3 regions of the Streptomyces sp. NPDC031049 genome follow, and region 1 is predicted to be linked to each of the others. Evidence: riboswitches for the same ligand, from Rfam matches in the RefSeq annotation. Region 1 holds a riboswitch; each other region holds the start of a gene.
The links. A riboswitch is a leader RNA that binds a small molecule or an ion and turns the genes downstream of it on or off. The one in region 1 is predicted to bind cyclic di-AMP.
Positions count from the first base shown of each region.

Region 2: another riboswitch for cyclic di-AMP. It lies ahead of ACZ45Q_RS13675 (M23 family metallopeptidase); the one in region 1 lies ahead of ACZ45Q_RS19965 (C40 family peptidase).
Region 3: another riboswitch for cyclic di-AMP. It lies ahead of ACZ45Q_RS25515 (transglycosylase family protein); the one in region 1 lies ahead of ACZ45Q_RS19965 (C40 family peptidase).

Region 1 is NZ_JBVIGC010000011.1:128,685-137,294, reverse strand. It holds gene ACZ45Q_RS20005 (class I SAM-dependent methyltransferase) at 1-230, opposite strand, end outside; gene bioD (dethiobiotin synthase) at 325-1,041, opposite strand; gene ACZ45Q_RS19995 (adenosylmethionine--8-amino-7-oxononanoate transaminase) at 1,043-2,329, opposite strand; gene bioB (biotin synthase BioB) at 2,322-3,542, opposite strand; gene ACZ45Q_RS19985 (8-amino-7-oxononanoate synthase) at 3,736-4,863, shown strand; gene ACZ45Q_RS19980 (DUF397 domain-containing protein) at 4,910-5,140, opposite strand; gene ACZ45Q_RS19975 (helix-turn-helix domain-containing protein) at 5,151-6,011, opposite strand; gene ACZ45Q_RS19970 (ATP-binding protein) at 6,227-6,718, shown strand; gene ACZ45Q_RS19965 (C40 family peptidase) at 6,711-7,184, opposite strand; cyclic di-AMP (ydaO/yuaA leader) riboswitch at 7,188-7,332, opposite strand; partial or broken gene ACZ45Q_RS19960 (ClpP family protease) at 7,778-8,133, opposite strand; gene ACZ45Q_RS19955 (VOC family protein) at 8,175-8,543, opposite strand.
Region 2 is NZ_JBVIGC010000007.1:3,963-14,886, reverse strand. It holds gene tdh (L-threonine 3-dehydrogenase) at 1-198, opposite strand, end outside; gene ACZ45Q_RS13715 (GAF domain-containing protein) at 377-952, opposite strand; gene ACZ45Q_RS13710 (GTP-binding protein) at 1,014-1,658, opposite strand; gene ACZ45Q_RS13705 (DUF742 domain-containing protein) at 1,636-2,013, opposite strand; gene ACZ45Q_RS13700 (roadblock/LC7 domain-containing protein) at 2,010-2,453, opposite strand; gene ACZ45Q_RS13695 (sensor histidine kinase) at 2,489-4,279, opposite strand; gene ACZ45Q_RS13690 (MBL fold metallo-hydrolase) at 4,720-5,934, opposite strand; gene ACZ45Q_RS13685 (TetR family transcriptional regulator C-terminal domain-containing protein) at 6,070-6,690, shown strand; gene ACZ45Q_RS13680 (SGNH/GDSL hydrolase family protein) at 6,743-7,528, opposite strand; gene ACZ45Q_RS13675 (M23 family metallopeptidase) at 7,762-8,736, opposite strand; cyclic di-AMP (ydaO/yuaA leader) riboswitch at 8,741-8,898, opposite strand; gene ACZ45Q_RS13670 (tyrosine-protein phosphatase) at 9,358-10,155, shown strand; gene ACZ45Q_RS13665 (DUF6126 family protein) at 10,224-10,343, opposite strand; gene ACZ45Q_RS13660 (helix-turn-helix domain-containing protein) at 10,340-10,924, opposite strand, start outside.
Region 3 is NZ_JBVIGC010000016.1:93,827-104,750, reverse strand. It holds gene ACZ45Q_RS25530 (DUF501 domain-containing protein) at 1-191, opposite strand, end outside; gene ACZ45Q_RS25525 (FtsB family cell division protein) at 319-795, opposite strand; gene eno (phosphopyruvate hydratase) at 916-2,196, opposite strand; gene ACZ45Q_RS25515 (transglycosylase family protein) at 2,458-3,177, opposite strand; cyclic di-AMP (ydaO/yuaA leader) riboswitch at 3,182-3,348, opposite strand; gene ACZ45Q_RS25510 (LysM peptidoglycan-binding domain-containing protein) at 3,532-4,572, opposite strand; gene ACZ45Q_RS25505 (cytochrome P450 family protein) at 4,716-6,023, opposite strand; gene ACZ45Q_RS25500 (PH domain-containing protein) at 6,057-6,530, opposite strand; gene ACZ45Q_RS25495 (hypothetical protein) at 6,537-6,923, opposite strand; gene ACZ45Q_RS25490 (hypothetical protein) at 6,933-7,319, opposite strand; gene ACZ45Q_RS25485 (RHS repeat domain-containing protein) at 7,424-10,924, opposite strand, start outside.

The sequences.
Region 1 (8,610 bases):
ATGGCGACGACCTCCGAGACGCCGCCCGGGTAGTGCGCGAAGTTCAGACCGTTGCCCGCGCCGACCTCGATGACCCGCCCCGACAGCCCGGCCAGCATCCGGTCGCGCAGCGGGCCCATGCCCATGCCGGTCTCGGCGCGGACACTGAACCGGGCGTAGCAGCGGGCGAACAGCGGGTGGTGCACGGCGTCCCGCGGCACCGGGCCGGAGCGGGCGGACAGGAACGGCATGGGACCTCCCTCACGAGGCGGCGCCTTACCGCGATTGTCCCCCGTACCGCCCCGGCGCACCCCCGCTGCCGGGCACCGCTTCACGCCCCGCCGGTCAGGGCGCCTGACGGACCCGGAACGCCTCCGCGTCCCACGTGCCCTCCAGCCGGGGCGCCAGCCAGAGCGGCGCCGCCGCCCGGAAGGCGTCCGGGGCCAGCGACCCGGCACCGGCGGGGACCGCGCCGAGCAGGGGCGCGCCGCTGACGTCCGGGAGGTCGGCGAGGTTGCAGCGCGAGGCGAGGTCCGGTGCCTCGGGCCAGCTGCCGATGACGACGCCGGCCGGCTCCAGCCCCCGGGCCCGCAGCTCCCGCGTCGTCAGCTCGGTGGTGTTCAGCGTCCCCAGGCCCGCCGCCGCGACGACCAGCACCGGCGCCCCCAGGAGCGCGGCGGCGTCCGCCAGCGTCCCGCCCGCCGCGTCGAACCGCACGAGCAGCCCGCCCGCGCCCTCGACCAGCACCAGGTCGTGCTCGGTGGCCAGCTTGGCCGCGGCGTCCGCCACGTCCCGCGGATGCACCGGTGCCCGCCCGGCCCGGCGCGCCGCCGTCGCCGGCGCCAACGGCTCGGGGTACCGGGCGAGTTCCGCCGTCGTCACCGGACCCGCCAGACGCGCGACCTCCTGCGCGTCGCCCGGCTCGTCCGGGGCGACGCCCGTCTGCGCCGCCTTCAGCACGGCCACCGACCGGCCGGCCGCCACCGCGGTCGCGGCCACGGCGGCCGTCACCACCGTCTTGCCGACCTCCGTGCCCGTGCCCGTGATCACCAGTACCGGCATCTCATCCCTCCCGTGCCGCCGCGCACACGGCACGCGCGATCGCCGCCACGTCCGGGTCGCTCGTGACGTACGGCGGCATGGTGTAGATCAGGTCGCGGAACGGCCGCAGCCACACGCCCTCGCGCACGGCCGCCTCCGTCGCCGCCTTCATGTCCACGGCGTGGTCGAGCTGCACCACCCCGATCGCCCCCAGCACCCGGACGTCCGTCACGTGCGGCAGCCCGGCCGCGGGCGCCAGCCCGTCGCGCAGGCCGGTCTCGATCCGTTTGACCTCGGTGCGCCAGTCCTGGCCGAGCAGCAGCTCGATCGACGCGCACGCCACGGCCGCCGCCAGCGGATTGCCCATGAACGTCGGCCCGTGCGCCAGCACCGGCACCTCGCCGCGCGAGATGCCGTCGGCCACCCGCGAGGTGCACAGCGTGGCGGCCAGCGTCAGATAGCCGCCGGTGAGCGCCTTGCCCAGGCACATCACGTCCGGGGTCACCGCCGCGTGCTCCGCCGCGAACAGCGCGCCGGTGCGGCCGAAGCCGGTCGCGATCTCGTCGAACACCAGCAGTACGTCGTGCGCGTCGCACGCCTCGCGCAGCACGCGCAGATACGCGGGGGAGTGGAACCGCATCCCGCCCGCGCCCTGCACCACCGGCTCGACGATCACCGCGGCCAGCTCGTCGGCGTGCTGGGCGACCATCGCGCGCAGATGCTCCGCGTACGCCTCCTCGTAGGCGGCGGGCGGCGCGTCCGCGAAGATCTGGCGGGGCAGCACGCCGCTCCACAGCTCGTGCATGCCGCCCTCGGGGTCGCACACCGACATCGGCTGCCAGGTGTCGCCGTGGTAGCCGCCCCGCCAGGTCAGCATCCGCCGCTTGCCCGGGCGGCCGAGGGAGCGCCAGTACTGGAGGCACATCTTCGCCGCGACCTCGACCGACACCGATCCGGAGTCGGCGAGGAACACGTGCTCCAGGCCCTCCGGGGAGACGTCGACGAGGAGTTTCGCCAGCCGCACGGCGGGCTCGTGGGTGAGCCCGCCGAACATGACGTGGCTCATCCGCCCCAGCTGGGTGCGCGCGGCCTCGTTGAGCACCGGGTGGTTGTAGCCGTGGATCGCCGACCACCACGACGACATGCCGTCGACCAGCTCGCCGGTGCCGTCGGCGAGCCGCAGCCGCACCCCGCTCGCCGACTCCACGACCAGCGGCTCCTGCCGGCCGGGCATCGGTCCGTAGGGGTGCCAGACGTGCCGCCGGTCCAGCGCGAGCAGGTCGTCCACGCTCAGCTTCGGCTCAGGCATTGGGCGCGAGATCCGTCCCGGCGCCCCTGCGGCGCACCGCGACCAGGTCCGTACGCGGCTCCTCGGGCCGTGCGGCGGCCGGGGCGGACCCGCAGACACCACCGCTCTCGTGCGAGCCGCAGCCCCCACCGGTGCCGTGCGAGCCGCAGCCCGCGGTCTCGTGCGCACCGCAGCCCCCGCCGGTCTCGTGCGAGCCGCAGCCGCCGCCCGCGCGGTGCTCCGGGAGCGTCACCTGGTCGGCGCCCTCCACCTCGAAGCCCGCGTCCGCGATCATCTCCAGATCGGCCCTGCCCGCCTGCCCCTCGCTGGTCAGGTAGTCGCCCAGGAAAATGGAGTTGGCCAGGTGCAGCGCGAGCGGCTGCATCGTGCGCAGATGGACCTCGCGCCCGCCCGCGATGCGCACCTCCACGTCCGGGCAGACGAACCGCACCATCGCCAGGATGCGCAGGCACCGCTGCGGGGTGAGGTGCCACTCCGTGGCCAGCGGCGTGCCCTCCATCGGGATCAGGAAGTTCACCGGCACCGAGTCCGGGTCCAGCTCGCGCAGCGCGTACACCACGTCGACCAGGTCCTCGTCGCTCTCGCCCATGCCGGCGATCAGCCCGGAGCAGGCGGACAGCCCCGCCTCGTGCGCCCGGCGGACCGTGTCCACCCGGTCGGCGTACGTGTGCGTGGTCGTGATCTCCCCGTACGTCGCCTCGGACGTGTTGAGGTTGTGGTTGTAGGCGTCCGCGCCCGCCTCGCGCAGCCGTTCGGCCTGGCCGTCGGAGAGCAGGCCCAGGCAGGCGCACACCTCGACGCCGTCGTTCTGCTCCTTGATGGTCCTGATCGTCTCCGAGACCCGGTCCACGTCCCGGTCGGTCGGGCCGCGCCCGCTGGCCACCAGGCAGACCCGCTTGGCGCCGCCGGCCACGCCCGCCGCGGCGGCCTCGGAGGCCTGGCCCGGCTTCAGCCAGGTGTACTTCAGGATCTCGGCCTTGGAGCCGAGCCGCTGGGAGCAGTAGGAGCAGTCCTCCGGGCACAGGCCGGACTTGAGGTTGACGAGATAGTTGAGTTTCACCCGTCGGCCGAACCAGTGCCGGCGCACCTTGCCGGCCGCGGCCACCACATCGAGCAGGTCGTCGTCGGAAGTCGCGAGGACGGCCAGCGCCTCCTCGCGGGTCGGCAGCTCGCGCCGCAGCCCCTTGTCCACCAGCGTGTTCAGCAGGTCCATGAGAGCCGATCCTGTCCTACGCAGGGGCCCCGGGCCAAGGAGACTTCGCACAACACCGGCGGTTCACCGTGTGGGTATCGCCACACCGTGCGACTCCACCGGTGCCGCTAGTGTCTGTTCACTGCCTACAAAACACCGGCGGCTCACCGCCACAGGACACCGGCGGCACACCCGTCCGGGGGAGGACCGACCCATGGCGTTCGGCTGGATCGACGAACAGGCGGCGCTGCGCCGCCGCGCGGGCCTGGTGCGGAGCCTGCGCCCGCGTCCGGCCGGCTCCCCGCTCCTCGACCTGGCCGGCAACGACTACCTGGGCCTGGCCCGGCACCCCGAGGTCACCCAGGCCGCCGCCGGGGCCGCGCGCGTCTGGGGCGGCGGCGCCACCGGCTCCCGGCTCGTCACCGGGACGACCGAGCTGCACACCGAGCTGGAGCGCGAACTGGCCGCGTTCTGCGGTGCCGAGGCCGCGCTGGTGTTCTCCTCCGGGTACGCGGCCAATCTGGCCGCGGTCACCGCGCTGGCCCCGCACGGCTCCCTCGTCGTCTCCGACGCGGGCAACCACGCCTCCCTGATCGACGGCTGCCGGCTGGCCCGCGGCACCACCCAGGTCGTGGCCCACGCGGACCCGCAGGCCGTGGGCAAGGCGCTGGGGACGCACGACGGACCGGCGATCGCCGTCTCCGACACGGTCTTCTCCGTCGACGGCGACGCCGCCCCGCTGGCCGCGCTGGCCGCGGTGTGCCGTGAGCACGGCGCCGGGCTGGTGGTGGACGACGCGCACGGTCTCGGGGTGCTCGGTGACGGCGGCCGGGGCGCGCCGCACGCGGCGGGACTCGCGGGCGCCGACGACGTCGTCGTCACGGTGACGCTGTCGAAGTCGCTCGGCAGCCAGGGCGGCGCGGTGCTCGGACCGGCTCGGGTGATCGACCATCTGGTCAACGCCGCCCGGACGTTCATCTTCGACACGGGCCTGGCCCCGGCCGCGGCGGGCGCGGCGCTCGCGGCGCTGCGCCTGCTGCGTCGCGAGCCCGGGCGGGCGGCCCGGGCCCGCGAGGTGGCGGCCGAACTCCACGCACGGCTCACGGCCGCGGGCTTCGATGCGGTGCGCCCCGACGCCGCGGTGGTGTCCGTGCGCGCGCCTTCCCCGGAGGGGGCCGTGCGGTGGGCGGCGGACTGCCGCGCCGCGGGCCTGGCCGTGGGCTGTTTCCGTCCGCCCTCCGTGCCCGACGGTGTGTCACGGCTGAGGCTGACGGCCCGTGCGGACCTCTCCGGGGACCAGATCGAACGCGCTGTACGGGTGATCGGCGAAACGCGGCCATGAGTCGGCGGGGCACGGCCGTGCGTCGCCCGGTGGCTGTCGTCCTGTCCTAGCGGGTGCGCAGGCCGGTGGTGAACTCCGTCCAGCTCTCGGGGGAGAAGAGCAGCGCGGGTCCGGCCGGGTCCTTGGAGTCGCGCACGGCGAGCAGTCCGGCCCAGGGGCCGGCCGCCGGCCGGGCGGTCTCCACGCAGTTGTTGGCTCCGGTGCTGTAGCTGCTGCGCAGCCACCGCACGCCGTGCAGTCGGGTACTGGAGGTGACGTTCCTGGGCAGTGCGGTCATGGTGGCCTCCTTACGCGCCGGCCGCTGTCGCGGCGATGTAATCCAACGAGTCGTCGGGCGAAAGGGCGTGATTGCGAAGGGCGTTGAAGGCCTCGGTGTAGGCCTCTAGGTCTTCTTTCCGTTCGAGATGAAGGCTACGCGTCAAGTGGTCGAGAACAACCACGTCCAGATCAGAAGTGCTCGAAAATGAGAAGATTACGAAAGGTCCGGTGACGCCGATGTGCGCCCCGGCGGCGAACGGGAGCACTTGAAGCCGCACATGGGGCAGCCGGGCCGCCGCCACCAGCCGCTGCAACTGGCGGGCCATCACACCGGGTCCGCCGACCTCGCGGCGCAGCACCGCCTCGTCCAGCACGGCGTCCAGCCGCAGCGGCGGGTCCTCCCGCAGCACCACCTGACGGGCCAGCCGCACCTCCACCAGGGCGTCCAGCCGCTCCTCCGGCAGTCCGTCCACGGCGGCCCGCGTCACCGCGCGGGCGTACTCCGGTGTCTGGAGGAGCCCCGGCACGACCGTCGTCTCCAGGGTGCGCATGGCGCTCGCCTGGGACTCCAGGCTGATGAAGTCCCGATAGGTGGGCGGCAGCACCCCGCGGTAGGCGTGCCACCAGTCGTGCCGGCCGCCGTCCCCGCCGTCTCCCGCGAGCATCAGCAGCAGCTCCCGCAACTGGGCGTCGGTCACGCCGTAGGCGTCCAGCAGTAACCGCACATCGGCCGGTTTCGTCCCGCTGGTGCCGGTCTCGATCCGGCTCACCTTCGACTGGTGCCAGCCCACCAGCCGCGCCGCCTCACCGCTGGTGATGCCGGCCGAGGTGCGCAGCGCACGCAGCTCGGCACCCAGCTTCCGGCGGCGCACCACGGGACCGTGCTGCATGGGCCACTCCTCTACTCCTGATGAGCCGCCCAAATACGGTCTGCCGTCGCAGAGTTCACCGCTTCGAGCGACAGATATATGCATATCTTGGCGGATCGCCACCCTTCACCGGTGTGGTGATGGCAGTCTGGCGGGCGAAGCACCAGTCCGGGACCGTACTCGAACCATCCGCTCCGTGTCGGACTCCGGTCCCGTGGGAAAGGGGCGACGTCGCCATGGCAGACCATCTGGAAGCATCCGTCACTCTGCCGAGCGATCCCGCCTCGGTCTCCGCCGCCCGCACCTACGTGGTGGGAACCCTGGCGGAGTGGGGTCTGCCCGCGGACACGGACGTGTCCGACACCATCCGGCTCATCGTGTCCGAGCTGGCCACCAACGCCGTCCAGCACACGCTGGGGCAGTCGCCGACCTTCACGGTCGACCTCGCGCTCGACCGTGACGAGCGGCTGCGCGTCGGCGTCACCGACAGCCACCCCCGCTTCCCCAAACGGCTGCCGGCCGCCGTCCAGCAGGACAACGGCCGGGGCATGGTGATCATCCGCTGGTTGACGGCGGAGTGCGGCGGCAAGCTGCGGATCAGGCCCACGCGGGAGGGCGGCAAGACCATCTCCATCGAGCTGCCCTGGACGGGACCGGGCCGCGCGCCCGAGGGGGTGACCGGTGGCGTGAGTGACCGTCACCCCCTCGGGCGGCGGCAGGTCACTTGACGCGTCCGTACCAGACGCTCTTGCTCCAGATCTTCTGCAGCCGCACCACGTCCCCGGTCTTCGGGGCGTGCCAGATCCTGCCCTTCCCGGCGTAGATCCCGACGTGGTACACGCTCCGGCCCGAGTGGAAGAAGACCAGGTCCCCGGCCTTGCGGTTCTTCGCGGAGATGTGGCGGGTCTTGTTGTACTGCTGGGCGGCGGTGCGTGGCAGCTTCTTGCCGGCCTTCTTGAACGAGTAGAGCGTCAGCCCTGAGCAGTCGAACCGGTGGGGCCCGGTGGCCCCGTACTGGTACGGGGAGCCCTTCTTGGAGGCCGCCACGTTCAGCGCCTTGGTGGCGTGGCTCGCGGCGGCGGCCTCGGAGGCGGCGCCGGGGACCACGAGGGAGCCGCCGACGGCGGCGAGGGTGAGGGCCGAGGCCGTACCGGCCCGGGCCATGAGAGACGGGACACGATTGAGCGCGGTCATGCGCAACCCTTCGTCAGCCGCCTGTGAAGGATGACCTGTCGGATTCGGGCTGGCGAAGTTGCCCGGCCGCATGACTGCGGCTTCACCCCAAGGGCTGCTCGGTCCGGCACCTCCACCACGGAGGCGGCCGTTCCGGCGACCCGTCGTGCTCGGGTCCTCCACTCCTGCCGATCCACTCCTGTCGACCGGTCGTCCGGACGGCGGCAGGACTCGGCGTCCGCCCGGACCGCCCCACCGCTGCGGCGGGGGCTTGTCGTCAGTCCGGATCTTGCTCCACCGAAGTCGGAAAATCCCAACGGAACCGGGGATATGTGTTGTTACTCACCGCTCGCCCGTTCGGGTGGACGCCGGGGCGGTCGCAGTGGTGGCGGGGTCCCCGAGGACCGCTCGACCAGCAACGAAGGGGCCGGCGCCGACGCTTGGCCGGGCGGGGGACGCAACCCGGATGCCCCGGAAAAACTAGATATTTCTACGCCGAAAGAGGGTCAGCCGTTTGGTCCGTTTCGTCGCTGCCGCGGGGCGCCCCGGCCCACGGGACCCGAGGATGCGTCAACTGCCGCTCTCCGGGGGCAGGGCGACCCGTTGGGGCGTCGGCGGCTCACCTCGTGCCCGGGGCGGGGCGCACGCCCGGGCGGCCGGTCCACGATGTGGTCCACCAGGCCGTACTCCAGCGCCTGTCGGGCGTCGAGGACCGTGTCCCTCTCGAGGTCCGCGCGCACCTGCTCAAGGGTGCGGCCGGTATGCCGTACGAGCATCTCCTCCAGCCGGGCGCGGACCCGCGTCAACTCGTCGGCCCGGATGGCGATGTCGCTCGCCCGGCCCTCCAGCGGTGCGGTGACCGCGGGCTGTCGCAGCACCACGCGCGCGCCCGGGAGCACGGCCCGCTTTCCCGGCGTGCCCGCGGCGAGCAGCACGGCCGCGCAGGACTCGGCCGGCCCAGGCACGTGGTCTCCAACGGTCCGCCGGCAAGCCGACGGTGTGGAGACCGGCTCAGCGGCCCGCGGGCGGCTCGTGCAGCCCGAACCACGAGCCCTGGTCGTCCCGGCAGAGCGTGAAGCGGCCGAACCGCGCCTCCGACGCGGCGTCCTCCTCGCCCTCCTCGCCCACGTCCTGCACCGACCCGCCCAGCTCGCGCACCCTCGCCACGGCGGCGTCCAGGTCGTCGACCCGGAAGAAGAGACAGGGGGACGCCGCGGGGTCGCCGCCGTGCATCCCGCCCGGAAGTCCGGTGGTGCCGATGGAGAAGCCGCGGCCCGCGGGGCCCGGCTCCAGGTCCCAGCCGAACAGCGCGCCGTAGAAGGCGCGCCCCCGCTCGGGGTCCGCCACACCCAGTTCGAAGAACGACGGTTCGCCTGCCATGGGGACCTCCTGAGCCCGCCGGTGTGCCGCCCGCACCCCGGGTTCCATGGTCCTGCGCGGGGCCGTC
Region 2 (10,924 bases), on a different contig from region 1:
GACGAACTCGTGCCCGAGGACCAGCGGGGCGCTGACGGCCTGCCGCGCCCAGCCGTCCCAGGCCCGGATGTGCAGGTCGGTGCCGCAGATGCCGGTGCGCAGCACCTTGATGAGCACGTCACCCGGCCCGACGGCGGGCTCGGGGACGTCCATGAGCCACAGCCCGGGCTCCGCCTTCTCCTTGACCAGCGCCTTCAACGCTTCGGCTCCTGAGGGGTGTGGTCCCGGGGCAGGGCATGCCGGGGCGGCCCGCGTCCGGGGAGGTGAGGGGGATCGCACAGCAATCTGCCCTACCGGGACCGCGGCAGTCCATCGAGGTTTTCTAAAGCGGCGCCACAGCTTTCCTTCACACGGCTCCCACGGGCCGTCGCGTTCCTCACGGCGGCAGGCCGTCGTCCGCGCTGCGTTCGAGGCGCCGGGTGAGCTGGGCCGCCGTCGACTTGATCGTCTCCAGTCCCTCGCGCCCCCAGGGCCGCGGCCGGACGTCGGCGGCGCTCACCGTGCCCAGCACGGTCCCGGTGCTGTCGATGAGGGGGGCGCCGAGGTAGGAGCGGATGCCGAACTCGTCGACGACCGGATTGCCGGCGAACCGGGGGTAGTCGCGGACGTCCTCCAGGACCAGGGCCTTGCGCCGGGCGGCCACATGCGGGCAGAAGCCGTGCTCACGAGGCTGGACGCGGCCGAACTCGGGAGCGGTGCCGTCGCCGCGCACCACGGGCGGGACCTCGGGGACGTGCAGCCCGGCGAAGAACTGCCCGTCCTCGACCAGGAAGTTGACCATGGCGTAGGGGGTCCCGGCGTGCTCGGCGAGCCGGTCCGCGAAGGCGTCGAGCGCGGGCTCGGGCCGGTGCCCGAATCCGAGCCTGCGCAGCCGCCGGGCCCGGGCGGGCGCCTCGGTGTCCTCGGGCGTGAGCAGCAGACGTCCGACCGGGCGCGGCGGGTCGTAGCTCATGGGCGGACTCCGGCGCTGTGGGCGTACGTCATGGGCGGCTCCGTGGCGGTGGGTGCGGGGGTCACCTGTGGGCGCCGTACCCCGAGGCGGGGGCCGGCGTGTGGGCGAGAAGGTGGCGTACGAGAGTCAGCAGGGTCTGCACACCGGAACTGGAGATCCGGGCGTCGCAGCGCACGACGGGGACCTCGGCGGCGAGGTCCATGGCCAGGCGCACCTCCTCGGTGTCGTAGCGGTGGGCGCCGTCGAACTCGTTGACGGCGACGACGAAGGCGAGGCCGCGCTGTTCGAAGAAGTCGACGGCCGCGAAGGACTCCTCCAGGCGGCGGGTGTCGGCGAGGACGACCGCGCCGAGGGCGCCCTCGCACAGTTCGTCCCACATGAACCAGAACCGCTCCTGCCCCGGCGTTCCGAACAGGTACAGGACGTGTTCCGGGTCGAGGGTGATGCGGCCGAAGTCCATCGCCACGGTCGTCTCGAGTTTGTTCTCGATGCCGTCGAGGTTGTCGGTGGCGGCGCTGACCGTGGTGAGCAGTTCCTCCGTGCTCAGCGGCGCGATCTCGCTGACCGCGCCGACGAAGGTGGTCTTGCCGACCCCGAACCCGCCCGCGACCAGGATCTTGAGCGCGGTGGGGAACGGGTCGTCGCCGTCCGCGCCGGCGGTTCCGCCGGGTCCGTCGGTGTAGTCAGAGCTGTCGTCGTAGTCCATCGAGCACTGCCTCCAGAAGGGCCCGGTCCGTGGGGTTGTGGTGGAACGCGGGGGGCTTGGTGGTCAGCGCCCCGCAGTCGACGAGGTCCGACAGCAGCACCTTGGTGACCGCCACCGGCAGCCTCAGATGGGCGGCGACCTCGGCGACCGGGACCGGCGCGCGGCACAGCTCGACGGCCTGCGCGTGCTCGGGTCCGAGGTAGCCGAAGGGGGTGGCGCCGGTGGCCATCACCTGCGACATCAGGTCGAGCGCGACGCTGGGCCGGGTGCGGCCGTTGCTGACCGTGAAGGGCCGCACCAGCCGTCCGGCCGCGTCGTCGAGCCAGGGCCCGTCGCCGGCCGCCGCCGCGCTCAAGGCCTCATCGCCGGGGAAGCCGGGGACTCGACGGCGTGCTGCCGGGGCGCGGTGACGAGGTAGGGGCGGACGCTCTTGACCAGCATCGCCATCTCGTAGCCGAGGACCGCCGCGTCGGCCTCGCGGCCGGCCAGTACGGCCAGGCAGGTGCCGGAGCCGGCGGTGGTGACGAACAGCAGCGTGGAGTCGAGTTCGACGACGACCTGCCGTACGTCCCCGCCGTCGCCGAAGCGGACGCCGGCGCTGCGGCCGAGGGAGTACAGGCCGGAGGCCAGGGCCGCCATGTGGTCGGCGCTGTCGGGGTCCAGGCCGTGGACGGACTTCACCAGCCCGTCGCAGGACAGGAGCACCGCGCTCCTGGTGTGCGGTACGCGCTGCACGAGTCCGCTCATCAGCCAGTCGAGGTCGGATACCTGGCCGGTCGGCGCGTCGCTCGCCATGGTGGATCGACTCCTTGGAATACGAAGGGGGGTGGTCATCCGGCCGGTGCGCTCCCGTCGTGCCGGGCGCGCTCCCGGTGGGGTGGTCCGGTGGGCTGCTGCGCCTCGGCGAGGCCGATGCCGCGCTGGAAGGCGGCCATCAGACCGGGGTCGTGGCCGGGGAACTGGTCGGGGTCCTGCCGGGGGGTGGGTCCGTCGCGGAGCTGGGGAGCGATGTGCTCCTGGGCGCGGCGGCGGGGCAGCCGGGGTTTGTCGATGGTGCCGCGCACGGCGGCGTGGCGCGGGACGGGTGGGGTGTCGGCGTGCTCGGCGAGGGCGCCCCGGTCGTCGGGACGGATGCCCGGCACGGCTTCCGCGGGGTTGGGCCGGTCCTCGTGCGCGCCGCGCACGGGCAGCGGCTGGGGTGCGGTGCCGTGCGCGGGCACGGGCTCGGGGTCGTGCCCGCTGCGGGCCCCTTCGGACCCCGGGTCGCGCCCGGAGGGGTCCGCGGCGGGCACGACGGCGGTGGGAACGACGGGGGCGGCCGGGGCGGGGTCCGGCTGCCGACGGGGCGGCGGCACGGGTACGGGCGCGGATGCCGCCGGGGTCTCGGACCGGGCCCCGCTGCCCGGGACGCCGGGTTCCGTGCCCAACAGGGCCTGGGGGACGACGAGCACGGCCTGGACGCCGCCGTAGATGTTGGACTGGAGGCGGACGGTGATGCCGTGCCGCTTGGCCAGCTGGGAGACGACGTACAGCCCGATGCGCCCGTCCGCCAGCAGCCGGGCCACGTTGACCTGGTCGGGGTCGGTGAGCAGGGCGTTCATCCGGTGCTGTTCGGCGACGGGCATGCCCAGGCCGCGGTCCTCGACCTCGACGGCGAGCCCGGAGGTGACGAGGCCGGCGCGCAGCAGCACCGGGGTGTGCGGTGCCGAGAACACCGTGGCGTTCTCCACCAGTTCGGCCAGCAGGTGGATGACGTCGGCGACGGCGTGGCCGCGCAGGGTGCCGTCGACCGGCGGGACCAGCCGGACCCGGGAGTACTGCTCGACCTCGGCGATGGCCGAGCGCAGCACCTCGGTCATGGAGACGGGGTTGCTCCACTGGCGGCGGGAGACGGCGCCGCCGAGCACGGCGAGGTTCTCCGCGTGGCGGCGGATGCGGGTGGCGAGGTGGTCGACGTGGAAGAGGCCCTTGAGCAGGTCGGGGTCCTCCATCTCGTTCTCCAGCTCGTCGAGGATGGAGATCTCGCGGTGGACCAGGGACTGCAACCGTCGGGCGAGGTTGACGAAGACCTCGAGCTTCTGTTCGCTTCCGGCCTGGCTGGAGAGCTGGGCGGCCTGGACGACGGCCGAGACCGCGCTGTCGTGGGCACGGGCCAGGTCGGCGGCGAGCAGATCGAAGTCGTCGGCGTCGCCCGGGAGTCGGCCGGGCACCGGACGTCTGGGCGGTCCCTCGCCGCGGCGCAGTGCCTCGACCACGGCGCGCAGGTCGCCCTCGCCGCGTGCGGTGCTGCGGCGCAGTGCGCCGACGCGGTCGTGCACCGTCCGGGCGGCGCGGCGGGCCGCGACGGCGGCGATGACGACGGCCGCGAGCGTCACCGAGAAGGCGCCCGCCAGCACGCCCCAGAGGGTGGGTCCGGGCGCGGTCTGCGTGGAGCGGACCGTGAACAGCACGGCCGCGCAGCCGCTGAGGGCCACGGCGACGGGCGGCAGGACGGCGAGTCGCAGCAGTTGGGACCGTATGTGGGTCTCGGGCAGCGCGGGAGCGGTGCGGGCGGCCGGCCGTCCGTGCCGCCCGCCCTCGCGTCGGTCTGCGCGCGCGGCCGGGGCGCGGAGGTGAGACATCGGTGTCCTCGTACTGGTCCGTCAGGGGTGGCGTGCTCACGCGTGGTGCGCCACGCGGGCATGCGCCATCGCGGTGTCGGCCGTGGGACCGCGACACGGTCTCCTGTCGCCCGACGGACACTCACGGTAGTCGCCTGCCCATCATGTGCGGTGGGCAGTTGACAAAGTCCCCCGGGCATCGTCCCGCTCTGGTATGAGGCCTCGTACGACAGACCGATAAGCCGGTGAGACACCCGCTCCGGAACAATGCGAGACCGGTCGGAACCGATCAGAGACGGTCACGTTCGGTGACATCGGTGGGGCTCGCCGAGTGGCGATCCGCCGGCCGGCGCTCCGTCCACGCGGGCGTGCCGCAGCACACGCCCGCGGACACGGCGCGGGAACGGCGCCCCCTGCCGCCGGGCAGCCCCTCGGACGCGGCGAGGTGCCGCCGGGGCGGCTCAGCCGCCCGGTGTCACCGGCTCGCCCGCGGTGCCGAGGCCGCCGCCGGGCACGACGGGCGCACCGCCGGTCCGCTGCCGGGGGCGGCGCCAGTGGGGGTCCAGGGGTGCGGACACCGACCGCCACCAGGGAGCGGCGGGAATCAGTCCCCCGGGTTCGAATGGCTCCCCGGGCCGCGGCAGGGCGACCGCCTGGCCGGCCTCGTCCGCCACGTCCTTGGTCCACTCACCGGGCTCCGCCCACGGGTGCGGGGCCAGTCTGAAGGTCCCCCAGTGGATCGGCAGCAGGACGCCGGCGTCGGCCGCCCCGCCCTGGAGGTCGAGGTGGGCGCGCAGGCCCTCGTCCGGGGTCATGTGGATGTCCGGCCAGAACGCGGAGTACGCGCCCACCTGGATCATGGTGGCGTCGAAGGGCCCGTGCTCGGCGCCGATCTTTGCGAAGCCGTCGAAGTACCCGGTGTCGCCGCTGTGGTAGACGCGGTGTTCCGCACCGGCGACGACCCAGGAGGCCCAGAGCGTGTGCTGGGTGCTGCGCAGCCCGCGTCCGCAGAAGTGGCGGGCCGGCGTGGCGGTCAGGGTGAGGCCGCCGGCCTTCGTCGACTCGTGCCAGTCCAGCTCGCGCAGCCGGCCGGCGGGCACCCCCCAGTGCTCCAGGTGAGCGCCGACGCCCAAGGGCGCGGCGAACAGGGTGTCCGTGCCGGCCAGCGCCTTGATGGTGGGCATGTCCAGGTGGTCGTAGTGGTCGTGCGAGACGACCACGACGTCGACCGGGCCGAGGGCGGCGAGCGGCACGGGCACCCGGTGCAGCCGCCGGGGCCCGGCGAACGCGAACGGCGAGCAGCGCTCGCCCCACACCGGGTCGAACAGCACGCGCTGCCCGTCGATCTCGGCGAGCACGCTGGAGTGCCCCAGCCAGGTGAGGCGGAGCCCGGTGGCCGGCGGACGGGACAGGTCGGCGAGCGTGGTGGCGTGGGTCGGGACCGGGCCCCGGGGGGCGCGGCGCACGCGTGCCTCCCGGTCGAAGTAGATCTTCGCGAAGTCGCGGGCCGAGCCGGAGGGCCGGGTCCGGGCCGGGCCGCCGGGGTTCTGGAAGGCACCGTCCCTGAAGTGCGGCGAGGTGCGGATGCGCGCCATGCGCTCACCGCTGGGGTCCGCACCGAAGGCGGCCGGCCGCAGGGCTCGGGACGCTGAGCTCGAAAGACGGAAGCCGGCCACGGTACCTCCAGGTGGAGTGAGTCAGGATTTCATTATGGTCCGGCGCACCGGCACTCCCGCCGCCCGCCCGCGCCCCGGGCCCGGCAGCGGGCCTCCCCGCGCCACCGCCCCCGGAAACGGATTAGGGTGACCGGCGTGGCCAGGGTTCGATTGAGTGTGCGAGAAAGGCGCGAGGAACTGCTCGGCGCGGCGATCGAGCAGATCGCGGCGCGCGGCGTGGCCGCGGTGCGGATCTCCGACGTGGCCTCCGCGCTCGGCGTCAGCAACGCGCTGGTGCTCTATCACTTCTCGACCAAGGAGAAGCTGGTCGCCGCGGCGTTCGCGCAGGCCGCCCAGGACGATCTCGCACGACTGCACAAGCTGCTCGGCCGCCGCACGTCGGCGTTACGGAGGCTGCGCGCGGCGGTGCGCTGGTACGCCCCGACCGGCCAGGCCAAGGGCTGGCGGCTGTGGATCGAGGGCTGGGCGGCGGCGCTGCGCGAACCGGCGCTGCGCCAGGTGGCACGGGACCTCGACGCGCAGTGGAAGGCCGCGATCGAGGCGGTCATCGCCGAGGGCGTGGCGGCGGGCGAGTTCCCCTGCCCGGACCCGGCCGGCGCCGCGCTGCGGCTGACGGCCCTGCTGGACGGGCTGGCCGTGCAGCTGACGTCGTACGGCGGCACGGTCTCGCGGACGCGCGCCCAGGAGTGGGTGGACGACGCGCTCGCCCGGGAACTGGGTGTGGCGCGGGAGGCGTTGACCGCGTCACGCAGGTGAGCGCGGCCGACGCCCGTTCCCCGGACGGCCGTGGGGCCGTCGCCCGTCCCGCTCAGGCCACCGACGCGATCCGCATCCGGATGTCGTCCGGCGACAGGGCGCCCTTCGCGGTCACGTGGTCGCCCGACGACTGCCCGCGCAGCCGCCTCCCGATCCACGGCACCAGGTACTCGCGCGCCCACTGGACGTCGTCCCGCCGGACGTCGAGGGTGCCGCGCGGCGGCAGCGGCGGCCAGGGCTGGTCCGGGTCGGCCGGCACCGGCAGCCCGAGCACCTGCCCGGCGCGCAGCGCCACACGCGTGTGCCCCTCGGGCGACAGGTGCAGCCGGTCCGCGTCCCAGGCCCGCCGGTCCTGCACGCTGCGCAGCGACCACAGGTCGAGCACCGGGCAGCCGTACCGGTCGGCGACGGCCCGCACATGCCCGTTGTAGGTCGCGATCTTGCCGCGCAGGTGTTTGAGGACGGGCACGCCGCGGGTGTCGAAGCCGGTCGTCACCATCACCGTGCCGGCGACCGCGGTCAGCCGGGCGACCGCCCGTTCGAACCGCTCGGCCACCTCGTCCGGGTCGCTGCCGGGCCGGATGATGTCGTTGCCGCCCGCGCAGAAGGAGACCAGGTCCGGGGCGAGTTCCACGGCCCGGGGCACCTGGTCGGCCACGATCTGGTCGAGCAGCTTCCCGCGGACGGCGAGGTTGGTGTAGCGGAAGTCGCCCTCCGGTCGCCGGTCCGCGAGCAGGACGGCGAGGCGGTCGGCCCAGCCGACGAACGCCCCGTCGGGGCCGGGGTCGCCGACGCCCTCGGTGAAGCTGTCCCCCACCGCGACGTACGACCCGATCACTGATCTGCTGTCACTCTTCGAATCGTCTGCCACGTCGCACCATGATTCACCCTCGAATGTGACCTACGCGACCGTAGGAAGGGGTTGACGAGCGGTGAGAAAGACCACGCCCCGCCGCACCTAAAGTGTTCGCCAACTCCGGAATATCCGGCGGGGTCTTCCGGCCCCGGACGCACCGAAGGCCGGACCCGGGGATCGGGATCCGGCCTTCGGTGGCGCGAGAGACCTGAGCGTCAGAGGGAGACGCCCTTGGAGCGCAGGTAGGCGACCGGGTCCACGTCGGAGCCGTAGTCCGGCGTGGTGCGGATCTCGAAGTGCAGGTGCGGTCCGGTGGAGTTGCCGGTCGAGCCGGAGAGGCCGACCTGCTGGCCCGCGCTCACGGACTGGCCGCTGGAGACGGAGAGCGAGGACAGGTGGGCGTACTGGGCGTAGTGGCCGTCGGCGAGCCGGATGACGACCTGGTTGCCGTAGGCACCGGCCCAGCCGGCCGAGACGACGGTGCCCGAGCCCACGGCCTTCAGGGAGGTGCCGGTGGGGACGGCGAAGTCGACGCCGGTGTGGTAACCGCTGGACCACATGCTGCCCGACTGGCGGTACGGCGTCCCGAGGGTGCCGCCCGGCACCGGGGAGGCGAAACCGCTGGAGGCGGTGGAGGTGCCCGCGGACTGGGCCTTGGCGCCCTCGTCGGAGGACTCCTGCTGCGCGGCGCCCGAGGACGACTTCTCCTGGGCGGCAGACTTCGCCGGCTTGTCCGACTTGCTCTGCTTGCTGGACTTGCCGGACTTGCTCGACTTGTCCGCCATACCGGCGCCCGCCTCGGCCTTGCCGCCGATGGTGAGCTTCAGGCCCGGGTGGATGAGCGACGGGTCCTCGCCGACGGCCTGGAGGTTGTCGGCCCACAGCTGCTGCCAGCCGCCGGCGACGTCCTGCTCGTCGGCGATCTTCGCGAGGTAGTCGCCGGCGCGCACGGTGTAGGTGCTCTCGTCCGAGGACTTCCCGGCCTGGTCGAGGTTCTTGCCGGCGGCCTTCTGCTGGGCCACCGGAAGGGAACTCACGGCCTTTTCGGGCACGTTGTGCGCGGGAGCGGCGTGCGCTCCGGCGGCGCCGATGAACGGCAGCGCGAGCGCGGCGCCACCGGTGGAGGCCGCGGCGATGGTACGGGTCAGACGCTGGGTCTTGCTGCGACGGTGCTTACCCTTCGCGGGCATGGCGCATTCCTCTCCGGCGCCTGCGAGGTGAGCTGTCGGGTGCGGGCTGGAGATGCCCGGCCGTGCCGAAGCGCGGCTTTACCCCTAGCCGTTCCGGGAACCGGAACAGGCGGTTGTACCTGTGGGTCCCCCGCTCCTGCCGTGTACGGGTGATGGATGGGTGCGGGCTCCGGTCGGCGGCAGGATTAGGCGTCCGTCCGGATCGGTGGTGAACGTAAGGGACCAAGACGCACAGGAACAAGCGGCGGTTTCCGGATTCGGGGATTTCGCTTGATCCTTTGCCGGAATGCGCCGTCACACTCCGTCGATTCCTGGGCCGCCGTCACCCGCAAACATCCTTGAAAAGCACGTGAATTACGTGGACATGACGGGCAACGCACCGTCACGGATATGACGCTCCTCACGCACCCGTCCGCCAGCCTCCCTTATTCCAGAGCGAGTTGGAATGAAGGCACCAATTCGGACAGAAGGCCTGAAAGACTCAATGGAGAATTATCCGGTCGCCGTTCCTGCCGTTCCCCTGCCTGTGGACAACTCATTGCCCCAGGCAAGGGATGCCGTATCGTCGAGTCGGTGCCCGTCGACGAGCAGCGCCGGCGGGGCGGAGTGGGAGGAGTCCCCGTGACGCAGCAGGTCCCGTCGACCGAGCCGGAGCTGTCCGGTGTGCGCAATTTCCGTGACGTGGGCGGACTGCCGACCGCGGACGGCCGGCGGGTGCGGTACGGAGTGCTGTACCGCAGCGGTCACCTCGCGCACGCCACCGCGGAGGACGCCGCGTTCCTCGGCTCCCTGGGTCTGCACACGATCTTCGACTTCCGCAACGCGGCCGACCAGAAGCTGGAGGGCCCCGACGTCGCGCTGCCGGGCGTGCGCAATGTGAACCTGCCGCTGTCCGACCCCGCCGACGGCGCCGAGTTCTGGAAGATGATCCGCGACGGCGATCTGGACCAGCTCCGGGAGATCCTGGCGGACGACAAGGGCGCCCAGCGGATGATCGCCTCCTACCGCATGATCATCAAGGAGCGCACGGCGGAGCACTCCCAGGTGCTGCACGCCCTCGCCGAGGACAGCGTCCCCGCCCTGATGCACTGCGCGGCGGGCAAGGACCGGGCCGGTCTCTCGGTGGCGGTGACGCTGCTCGCCGTGGGCGTGGAGCGCGACGCCATCGTCGAGGACTACCTGAAGTCGGGCGCCGCGCACCGCCGCTACAAGGTGCGTCGCGGCGGCGACTCCGCCTCGGCCTACTCCCCCGAGGTCATGGAGCTGCTCAACCCCCTGTTCGACGCGCGCGCCGAGTATCTTCAGGCGGCCTTCGAGACGATCGAGGGGACCTGGGGCGGCGTCGACGGCTACCTGGAGCAGGGCCTGCGGATCACCCCCGAGACCCGGCAGCGGCTGCGCGAGCGACTGCTCGACTGACCCCGGCTCCCCGGGGCGCGGCGCTTTGGTCCCCGGCCCCCCGGCCGGGGCCGCCAGGCCGGCGCCGGCTACTTGGCGCCGACCTCGAACAGCAGGTAGACGAAGGCCGCGAAGACGTGCCCCACGGCGATGTAGACGATCAGCCGCACCCACAGGGCACGCGGGAACTTCTCCTCCATGTCGCTCATGGCGTCTCTCCGGTGGTGGGGCCGAGGCACATCGTGGCCGCGGGGCTCTGCAACAGGGTGTGGACGAACAGCAGGTCGACGCCGTCGGTGTCCATGGCGGCGATCCGGTGCGGGGTGAGCGAGTCGAAGTGCGCGCTGTCGCCGGGCACCAGCCGGTGCACGGTGTCGCCGAGCCGCAGCCGCAGCCGGCCCCGCAGGACGTGGAGCCACTCCTCGCCGGGGTGCACGCGCACGATGTCGCCCTGCGACCCGTAGGGCGCGTGGACCCGCAGCGCCTGCATCCCCCGCCCGGCGGCGCCGGCCTGCCAGTACGTCCAGCCGCCCGCCGGCGTCGGCTCCATGTCGGCCGCCCGGACGACCGCGTCCTGGCCCGCGACGGTCTCGCCGAGCAGCTCCGAGACCGTCGTACCGTAGATCCGGGCCAGCGCGAGCAGCATGGGCAGCGACGGCTGGCGCTGTCCGGTCTCCAGCCGGGAGAGATGGGCGGGCGACAGCCCTGCGGCACGGGCCGCCGCCTCCAGGGTGAGGGCGGCCCGCCGGCGCAGGGACCGCAGCTGCGGTGCCACGACGGACACCGCGTC
Region 3 (10,924 bases), on a different contig from region 1:
TAGTACAGCGTCGGGAAGGGGGTGCCGTCGGGCAGCCGCGGGGCCGTCTCCACGACGTCCGGCTGCCCGCAGGGGCACCGGTGCGCGATGGCGCGCAGCCCGCGCGGCGGACGCCCGAGCTGCTGCTTGAAGGCCTCGACGTCCGCGTCCGTGGGCTCGGTGCGCGGTGTGGGCGGCGGGGGCGTTTCCATGACTGTCTTCAGGGTGTCTTTCTGTCTGGTCGATGTCGAGCGCGCGCCGGTCGGTGCCGAGCGCGCGGTGGGGCCGGTGCCGGGCGCGCTCCCTCGTCGGTGCCGGGCGCGACCGGTCCCGGGCGGCTCAGCGGCCGGCGGCGTCGGCCTTGTCCACCCCGTCCAGGAGGTTGCGGTAGAACGGGCGGTCGGCCGCCCCGAGGCCGGCGCGGGACTTCGTGGCCACGTCCGGGTTCCGCATGATGTACCCGGTCTCCCCGGGCAGCACGTAGTGCAGCCGCAGCCGGATCTGCTGAGCGGCGTACGCGTCGTCCTTCCAGCGCGCCTTGAGGTCCCGCAGTTCCTCCACCCGCTGCGCGGCCTGCTCCTTCTGCCGCTCCAGGTCGGCGATCTCGGCCCGCTGGGCGATGTACTGCCGTATCGGGTAGGCGAGCGCGACCACGAGCGAGCAGACCACGAGCGCGAGCAGCGCCGCCCGACCGGTCAGCCGGGAGCGGCGGGCCTGGCGCCGGGTCTGCGAGCGGTAGACGCGGGCCGCGGTCTGCTCGCCGAGCAGCCGGATCCGCGTCGCGGTGGAGAAACGGTCCCGGTCCTTCACCGCCATGTGCCCGCCTCCCGTTCACGTCGGTGCTGTTCATACGTGCGTACGTCCCCGCACACGGTACGGGACCGGGTACGGGGACGTACGGACGACGCTGCCTACGGGTTCCTCCCGGGCGGGGGGTCAGCCCTTGAAGCGGGGGAACGCCGAGCGGCCGGCGTACACCGCCGCGTCGTCGAGGATCTCCTCGATACGCAGCAGCTGGTTGTACTTGGCGACGCGCTCGGAGCGGGCCGGGGCGCCGGTCTTGATCTGGCCGCAGTTGGTGGCGACGGCCAGGTCGGCGATGGTGACGTCCTCGGTCTCGCCGGAGCGGTGGGACATCATGCACTTGAAGCCGTTGCGCTGGGCCAGCTCGACGGCGTCCAGGGTCTCGGTCAGCGAGCCGATCTGGTTGACCTTGACCAGCAAGGCGTTGCCGGCGTTGTCGTCGATGCCGCGCTGGAGGCGCTCGGGGTTGGTGACGAACAGGTCGTCGCCGACGAGCTGGACCTTGTCACCGAGCTCGGCGGTGATGGTCTGCCAGCCCTCCCAGTCCTCCTCGTTCAGCGGGTCCTCGATGGAGACCAGCGGGTAGGCCTCGACCAGCTCCGCGTAGTACGCGGTCATCTCGGCGGCGGTGCGCTCCTTGCCCTCGAAGACGTAGACGCCGTCCTTGTAGAACTCGGTGGCGGCGACGTCCAGGGCCAGGGCGACCTGCTCGCCGGGGGTGTAGCCGGCCTCCTTGATGGCCTCGATGATCAGGTCGAGGGCGGCGCGGTTGGAGTCGAGGTTCGGGGCGAAGCCGCCCTCGTCGCCGAGGCCGGTGGACAGGCCCTTGTTCTTCAGGACCTTCTTCAGCGTGTGGTAGACCTCGGTGCCCCAGCGCAGGGCCTCGGAGAAGGACTCCGCGCCGATCGGAGCGATCATGAACTCCTGGATGTCCACGTTGGAGTCGGCGTGCGCTCCGCCGTTCAGGATGTTCATCATCGGCACCGGCAGCACGTGCGCGTTGGGGCCGCCCAGGTAGCGGAAGAGCGGCAGGTCGCTGGCCTCGGAGGCGGCGTGCGCGACGGCGAGCGAGACGCCGAGGATGGCGTTGGCGCCGAGCGAGCCCTTGTTGTCGGTGGCGTCCAGGTCGAACATCGCCTGGTCGATCAGGCGCTGCTCGGTGGCGTCGTAGCCGACGAGCTCCGGGCCGATCTGCTCGATGACGGCCAGGACGGCCTTCTCGACGCCCTTGCCCTGGTAGCGGTTGGTGTCGCCGTCGCGGAGCTCGATGGCCTCGAAGGCGCCGGTGGAGGCGCCGGACGGGACGGCGGCACGACCCGTGCTGCCGTCGTCGAGGCCGACCTCGACCTCGACCGTGGGGTTGCCTCGGGAGTCCAGGATTTCCCGGGCTACGACGACGTCGATGGACGGCACGAGCATCTCCTTCGTGGGATGTGACGCTGTTGGTGCAGTTCCGCGGTGGCTGTGCGGGCCGGCCGTGGGGGCTCTGCGGGATGAGCCTAACCGGCTCCGGGCGATCGGCCAGCCGGTCACCCACCCTGTGGACAGAACCGAGAGTAAATTGTTTCCGAACGGAACAAAAGATCCGGACCAATGGAACCCGGTCCGGACGCGACCCCGCCCCGGTGCGTACGGGGGAAGACGCACCGGGGCGGGAGGCGGAGGGACCGCTGCTTACTTCAGGTGCAGCTGCTGGCCCGGGTAGATGAGGTCGGCGTCCTCGACGATGTCGTCGTTGAGCTGGAACAGCTTCTCCCAGCCGCCCTCGACGCCGTGCTCGGCGGCGATGGAGCTGAGGGTGTCGCCCTTGACCACCTTGTACTCGCCGTCGCCCTTCTCGACCTTCTTGCCGGTCGGGGTGGTGACGGTCTTCTTGCTCTCCTCGGCCTTGGGCGCGGCCGGGCGCTCCTGCGAACGGGAGGCCTTCTGCTCGGTCTCGCGGCTCTCCGTGGCGCCGGAGGAGCTGTTCGAGGAGCCGTTCGAGGAACCGCCGGTCCCGGTGGAGCCGCCACCGTTGTACGGGGTGCTGGACAGGTTCTTGCCGCAGACCGGCCAGGCGCCCTTGCCCTGGCCCGCGAGGACCTTCTCGGCGATCTCGATCTGCTGGGCCTTGGTGGCCTGGTCGGCGGTGGCCGCGTACTGGGTGCCGCCGTAGCCGGCCCAGGTGGAGGCGGAGAACTGAAGACCGCCGTAGTAGCCGTTGCCGGTGTTGATGGACCAGTTGCCGCCGGACTCGCACTGGGCGACGGCGTCCCACTCGGAGGCGGTGGCGGCGGAGGCGTTGCCGGCCGCCATCAGCGGGGCGGCGACGGCGGCGCCGGTGACGCCGGCGACGGCGATGGCGCGAGTGGCCTTGGACGGACGACGGTGCTTGCCCTTGCCGGAAAACAGCATGGTTGGATCCCCTCACCGACGCCTGCGAGGTGAGCTGTCGGGTTCGGGCCGGTTGAGTTGCCCGGCCGGGTCCCTTGCGGGACTCGGCTTCACCCCTAGCCGCTCGGACGCAACCGTCCTGCGCGGCACTTACCTTGGGTCCCCCGCTCCTGCCTGCGGCGCTTGACGCGACGACTGTTCCCGGACGGCCGCTGGCAGGATTCGGCGTTGCGGCAACCGGGGCCCGCGAATGGCGAGCGGTCATGACCGTAGCCACGCGCTCCGCGGATTTTCAAAGACGATCAGGGCTTCTGAGACCTATCTCTCACGGCGTTTAAAGCCGACATCAAGCCCGAACCGGGACACGAACTCCCGCTACTTTTCGCCCGATTCGGCACTCACTGCAAGCTTCTGACCGGGCAGAATGTGGTCGGGGTCGGCACCGACGGTCTCCTCGTTCGCGGCGTAGAGCGCACGCCACCCGCCGCTCAGCTCAAGGGAGTCCGCGATGCCCCAGAGGCTGTCGCCGGAGCGGACGGTGTACGTGCCGTCCGCGGCGTCGCGCGCGGCCGCGTCGCCGCGCGAGGCGTGCCGCCCGGCCGAGCCGTCCGCACGGCCGCCCCCGGCGCTCTCGTCCGCGCTCTCGCCGCGATGGCGGCCGGTGCCGGCCTGGCCCGTCTCGGCCGGGTCCGAAGGACCGGCGCCGTGGCCGGAGTTGTCCGAGTCGTCGCGCTTCGTGGTGGCCGGGTCGGAGGCGGAGCCGCTGGACGAACCGTTTTCGCCGGGCGTGTCGGACTCGACCGGTTCGTCCGCCCCGTCCGCTCCGTCCGCTCCCTCCGTCGCGGCGCCGGACGGAGCCGGCGGGCTCGCCGAGGGTGAGGAGCCGGAGTCCGGGGCGGTGGAGCCCGACTCGCCCGATCTATCCGGAGCATCCGAAGAGTCCGATGTGGGCGAGGTGGGCGAGGTGGGCTTTTTGGAGGTGTCGCTCCCCTGGTCCGACGACCCGTCATCCGCGGTGCCGCCGCCGACCGACGAGGGCGAGTCGTTCTCCAGTCCGGCGAGCAGTCCGCAGGTCGGCCACGCGGTGATGCCCTCGGCGGCGAGCAGCTTCTCGGCGACCGCTATCTGCTGGGCCCGGCTGGCCTGGTCGGCGCTCGACGCGTAGGCGAGCCCGCCGTAGGCCTCCCACTTGTCCTGGGTCAACTGCAGACCGCCGTAGTAGCCGTTGCCGCTGTTCTGGCTCCAGGCCCCGCCGGTCTCGCACTCGGCGACGCGGTCCCAGGCCGTGCCGTCGGCCGCGCTGGCACCGGAGGCCCCGAGGAGCGGGATCGCGATGGCGGAGCCGGTGACTCCGGCGGCGACGACGAGTGCCGGGGCCTGGCGGGGGCGACGGTGACGACCGTTCCCGGAGAGCATGCGAAGACCTTTCGGAGACAGCACTGACCGGCGCGGCGGGTGGGGCTCGGCGCCGCGCTGATCCGTGAACGTATAGGCAGACGATCACTTGTCACAAGTTCATGCCGCGCAGATCACGTGAAGATCACAGAAGTGAACGTGTGTCACCTTTGCGTGGCCGGCGCGTCGTTCCCGGGCACCGGGGTGAAGGACACCGGCAGGGTGCGCAGTCCGCGCATGATGAGCCCGCCGCGCCAGCGCAGTGCGGCGGGGTCCTCGGCGAGCCGCAGATCGGGCAGGCGGGTCAGCAGGGTGGCGAGCGCGGTCTGGCCCTCCAGCCGGGCGAGCGGGGCGCCGAGGCAGTAGTGGATGCCGTGGCCGTAGCCGAGGTGCTGGTTGTCCCGGCGGGCGAGGTCGAGCGTGTCGGGGTGCGTGAACCGCTCCGGGTCGCGGTCGGCGGCGGCCAGCACGACGAGGACGGGGTCGCCGGGGGCGATGTCCTGTCCGCCGATCGTGAGGGGCCGGGTGGCGAACCGCCAGGTGGCCATCTCCACGGGGCCGTCGTAGCGCAGCAGTTCCTCGACGCCGGTCTCCAGCAGACCGCGGTCGCCGGCGGCCAGGGAGCGCTGGAGCCGGGCCCGCTGCTCGGGGTGGGTGAGCAGGGCGTAGGTGCCGTTGCCGATGAGGTTCACCGTGGTCTCGAAGCCCGCGAAGAGCAGGATGAAGGCCATGGCGGCGGCCTCGTTCTCGGTGAGGTGCTCGCCGTGGTCGGAGGCGCGGATCAGGCCGGAGATGAGGTCCTCGCCGGGGACGGGCGCGGCGGGCAGCGCCTCGCGCTTGCGGTGGATCAGGTCGGCGAGGTAGCCCCGCATCTTCTTCACCGACCGGGCGACGCCGCCCCGGGGCCCCTTGCCGTGCCGGATCATCATGCCCGCCCAGTCCCGGAAGTCGTCCTGGTCCTCGCGCGGGACGCCGAGCAGGTCGCAGATGGCGTAGATGGGCAGCGGGAAGGCGAACTCGTGGATCAGGTCGGCGGAGCCCTGCGGGGCGAACCGGTCGATGAGTGTGTCGGCCAGCTCCTGCACCCGCGGCGCGAACTCCGCCACGCGGCGGGGCGTGAACGCCTTGCTGACCAGCCGGCGCAGCCGGGTGTGGTCCGGCGGGTCGATGTTGAGCAGATGGGTCATCAGCTCGGCCTTGCGCTCGCCGGGGATGCCCGTCTTGCCCTTGGCGTGCGCGGGCTCGTCGTGGTGCGCGGGGTTCTTGGACAGCCGCGGGTCGGCGAGCGCCTGCCGGGCGTCCGCGTACCGGGTGACCAGCCAGGCCTCCACCCCGCTGGGCAGCTCGGTGCGGTGCACGGGCGCGTGCCGGCGCAGCCAGGCGTACGCCGGGTAGGGGTCGCTCGCGAACTCCCAGGTGAAGAGGTCGGGGGCGGGGGCGGACGAGGGGTGGGGCTGGTGCTGGTCGGTCACGTGTCGACGGTATCCGGCGGGCGGGCCGGCGGCTCAGCCCCGGGTTACGTGCCAGTACCGGACGATCCGGCCGGCCTGGGCGGCGAAGCGGGCGTACCGCTGCTCGGTGCACCGGACCTCGACGTAGGGGGCGGCCAGCCAGACCGTACGGCCCCGGGTGGTGCGGACGCGGACCCGGTGGGCGCCGTGGCCGCGGCCGGTCTTCTCCTCCACGGTGACGGACTCGACGTCCGCCCACGGCACGGACCGCCGCCACAGCGGACGGCCCGTGCGGATGCCCGTCGCGTCCACGACGGTCTTGCCGAGGGCCACGTTGAGCAGGAACGGGGACAGGGCCAGCAGGGCGATCCCCAGGACGTCGAAGAACGTGACGTGCCCGAGCGACACCCGGACCAGCCCGGTGGCCCCCCACACCGCGCACACCAGGGTGAACACCAGCGAACGTCCGCGGTCGGGGGTGCGGAACTCCAGGCGTCCACCGGGCCGCGGGGCCCTCCTGCTCGGCACGGCGGGTCAGGCGCTGTAGAGGAAGTAGGACAGGCAGACCCAGGCGAGGACGCCCGACAGCATCGTCCACACGCCCCAGGACGGCGGCTCGTACTCCTTGGACTCGATCTTCTCCCCGGCCGCCTTCCTGCGGTTGAGCTCCTTCCGCCGGCCGCGGGGGAAGAACAGCATGAGGGACAGCAGGGCCAGACCACCGCCGAGGCTGAACAGCAGCATGCTCAGCGGCTCTCCCTTGGCGAGCCCGAGGCCGACGCCGCCACTGAGCGGAATGAGCGTCCACAACAGTGGAGCCCGCTGACGCCAGTTCACAGTGACGATGCAGTAACTGAGCGAAAAGACGGCGGAGCCGAGGACAAAGGTGACGAACGCGAGCTCGCGGGACGCGTCAGGCATGGAGGGCGGTCACCCACCGAACAGGGCGAAGGACACACAGATCCAGGCAACGATCGCCGTGATCACCACCCACGTCACCAGTTGCGACGGCTCGAATTCCTTGGACTCGACCTGCTCACCGGCTGCCTTCCTCCGGTTGAGCGCCTTGACCCTGCCCGGAGGGTAGAAACCGCCCAGGGCGGCCAGGGCCAGCGCGCCTCCCAAACTGAAGAGGATCATGTCGAGTGACTCGCCCTTGGCCAGTCCGATGCCGATGCCGCCGCTGAGCGGGATGAACATCCAGAGCAAGGGTGTCCGCTGACGCCAGTTCACTGTGACGGCACAGTAACTCAGTGCGAAGAATCCGATACTCAGGCCGAAGAACAGAAGAACAAACTCATGGGACGGGCGGGGCATGTCGATCCTCTTGGTGTCGGGCGGAAGGTGGGAGGCGGTGAGAAGCCCCGCGGGGTGCCCGAAGACTTCCGGGCACCCCGCGTCGGCAGACCCCTGTCAAGGGATCAGCCGGCGAACTCCTTTCTGAGGCCGAGCCAGCCTCCGACGTTGGCGGCCGTGGTGTGGAGGCCGATGGACGCGCGTCCGACTCCCCGCTCCATCGCACTGGCCCCCTTGTGGGCAAGTTTGATGCCGGGTCCGGACAGGCCATCGCCCAGCGCGGCGCGGGCCCCTCGGGCCACGCCACCGCTGCCGATGATCAGCTTGCTGGCCGCACCCGCGCCCCCAAGGGTAATGGCCGCTGCCGTACCGGCCAGCTGGCTGACGGCCTCCTGATTCTTGCCGTTGGCCGCATAGATCGCGGCCGACCCGATCCCCGTCACCGCGGAGACGGCGCCCAAGCCGGCGGCGAACCCTGCGGTCGGCGGGAACATCGCCAGGACACCCGCCGCTGTGCCGGTGATCGTACTGACATGGCCCAGAATCTGTGCGGCCCGTTCACTGGTGACGGCCCTGCCCACCTTCTTCACGCCGGACCAGGTGGACTTCGCCACTCTCTTGGTGACCGAGGCGGCCTTCTTCACCCCTCGTTTGATCGCGCTCTTCGCCTTGGAGTAGGTGCGCTTCACCGCCCGGTAGGTCTTCTTGGCGTACTTCTTGACCACCCGCACGGTGCGCTTGACGACCTTCTTGGCCGCTCGCGCCACCTTCTTGGCGACCCTCTTGACCTTCTTCGCGACCTTCTTGACGACCTTGGCGACCTTCTTGACGGCCTTCTTGACCTTCTTGACGGCCTTCTTGACGACCTTCTTGACCTTCTTGGTGACCTTCTTGACGGTCTTCTTGATGGCGTTCTTGATCTTGCCGAAGAACAGGCCGTCGGGGTCGGAGAAGGAGACCGGGTTGTTGTTGGCGTACGCGTAGGGGTTCATCCGCTGCGACTCGGTGTAGTCGACCAGCGGGTCCACGCTGATGAACCGGCCCAGCTCCGGGTCGTAGGCCCGGGCCCCCAACTGTGTCAGGCCCGTGCTGTCCGTGATGCCGCCGACGAAGCCCCGGTCCACCGGCCAGACGCTGGAGAGCTTGCCGCGTTCGGCGCCGAACGGGTCGAGCCACCGGTGTGTGACCTCCTGCGTGGTGGCGTCGATCGCGGTCGTGCCGGTGCCGTGGTGGTCGGTGAAGAGGAACTCCAGCTGCCCGTCCGTACGGACCGCGACGGTCTCCCCGTCGAAGTCGTAGTAGCGGGTCCCCGCCTTCTTGCCGTCCGGCTGGAGCAGCAGCTCGTTGCCGCCGGGCAGGTAGAGCGTGGTCCCGAGGGCGTCCTTGCGGAGCATGCGCTCGCCGCTGGCGTCGTAGACGTACTCGGTGGTGGCCGTGCCCGGCTCCTCCACCTTGGCGAGCTGGTTCTCCGCGTCCCAGGTCAGCGTCTGCTGCCGGCCTCCCTCCTGACGGGCGACGGTGTTGCCCGTCTGGTCGTAGGCGAAGGACTCGGTCGAGGTGGTGCCGTTCGTCACCGTCTCGACGGAGGCCAGGGCGTTCGGACCGCCCTGGCCCGAGCCGGAGGGGCCGTAGGAGTAGGTGCGCACGGTGTCCTTGGCCGGGTCACCGCTCGTGTCGTGCTTGACCTCCTTGGTGCGGTTGCCCAGTGCGTCGTAGCTGTACGACGTCCAGTAGGGCCGCGGGCCGCCGACGTTCGCCTTCGACGGACCGGCTGCGCAGTCGTCGGTCGACGTCCACGCCTCGGTCAGGCGCTGGAGCGCGTCGGTCGTGAAGCACTGGGTGTCGGTCTGCAGGTCCTCGCCCTGACCGGTCGACGTCTTGATGCGTGTGACGTTGCCCGCCGGGTCGTAGGTGTAGTGCGTGTCGTCGACCCGCTGGGGCGCCAGCGTCTTGTCGGTGGTGACACGCAGCAGCTCACCGGTGTGCTCGTCGTAGGACCAGCTGCGGTACAGCCGGCGCATCTGGTCGTTGTACTCCGTGCGGAGCACCCGCCCGAACGGGTCGTAGGTGTTGGAGTTGACCAGGGTCCGGCCGCCCGCCGTCAGGCCCTGGGCCTGGTCGTCGGCCCCGTACCGGGTGACCACCCGCTCCGCGGGCAGGTCGCCGATGGCCGGCTGGGTGATCTGGGTCAGCAGGCCCGTCTTGTCGTTGTAGCCGAACCCCCAGGTGTACGTGCCGGCCAGGCCGCCCTCCGCGGAGGGGATCACGACCTGCATGCCGGTCGGCTGGTAGTCGTCCGTGTAGCCGGTGACCTTCTGGGTGTAGGCCTGCCCGTCCACGTACCGGCGCGCCTCGGACAGCTCGCCCTTGGCCACCGTGTCGTACACCCACTCCGACCGGAGGGTGGAGCCCTCCTTGACGGAGACCACACGGCCGAGCGGGTCGTAGCCCGTCGTCAGGGTCACGCCGCGGGCGTCGGTGGTGGACACCCGGCGGTCCAGGACGTCGTACGTCATACGCGTGGTGCCCTGGTCCGGATCCTCGGACCGGACCTCCCGCCCGCGCGCGTCGTAGGCGAACGTGCGCTCGGTGCCGGCCGGGTCGGTGATCCGCTCCACCAGGCCCCGGGCGTCGTAGGCGTACTTCGTGGACTGCGAGGCGGTCCGGGCCTCGTTGGTGTACTCGATCTCCTCGACCGGGCGGTCCAGGGCGTCGGTGACCGTGGTGCGCGCCGTGCCGCCCTTCGGCGGGATGACGGTGGTGTGGTTGCCGTCGTAGACCGTGGTGGCCCGGCGGGTCTCGGTGCCGTACTTCAGAGCGACCGTCTCGGTCGGGCGGCCCGCTCCGTCGTGGGTGATCCGGACGGCCGCGGGCGCTTTGGTGTCGTCGCCCGCCACGAGGGTGGGCTCCGGGTCACCGGTGGCGTAGTAGTCGTCGTAGACCTTCCACTCCAGACCGCGCGAGTCGTACAGCGTCTCGGTGAGCACCCGGCCGCCGGATCCGCCCAGCGCGGGCATCTGGGTCTGGCGTTCGCGCAGCAGTCCGTCGTAGAGGGTGTAGCTGGTCTCCGTCGAACCGTCGCCGCGCAGCTCCCGCGTCGTGACGGCGGGTGCCTCGGTGCGCGAGATGCGGTACTCGTACACCGCGCTGGGCGAGTCCGGGTACTGGCTCTTGCTGCGCCCCGGCTCCCACACCTTGGTCACCCGGCCGAGGGCGTCGTAGGCGATGTCCGTGCGCTTGCCGTTGGCGTCGATCTCGGCGGTCTCCACACCGCGCTTGGTGTCGATCTCCGTGGTGAGCGTGTGGCCAAGCGGGTTGGTGACGACCATCTTCGTCGGCATCCCGGTGGCCGGGACGTACTCGGTGGTCATGGCACGGTTCTGCGCGTCGGTCACCGACACCGGCCGCCCGTAGGCGTCGTACGACGTGGTGGCGGCGGTGAAGAAGCCGGTGCCCTTGTCGTCGTTCTCGTCCTGCCGGGTGGCGTTGCCCTTGGTCGGCGCGGCGCCCAGGGTGGTGCTGCCGTCGTAGTAGGTCCGCTCTTCGGCGATCAGCTCGCCGGGGGCGGCGCAGGTGCCGGTGGTGGTCTTCTCGGAGGCCTCCAGCTCCAGGATGTTCGCGCCCGT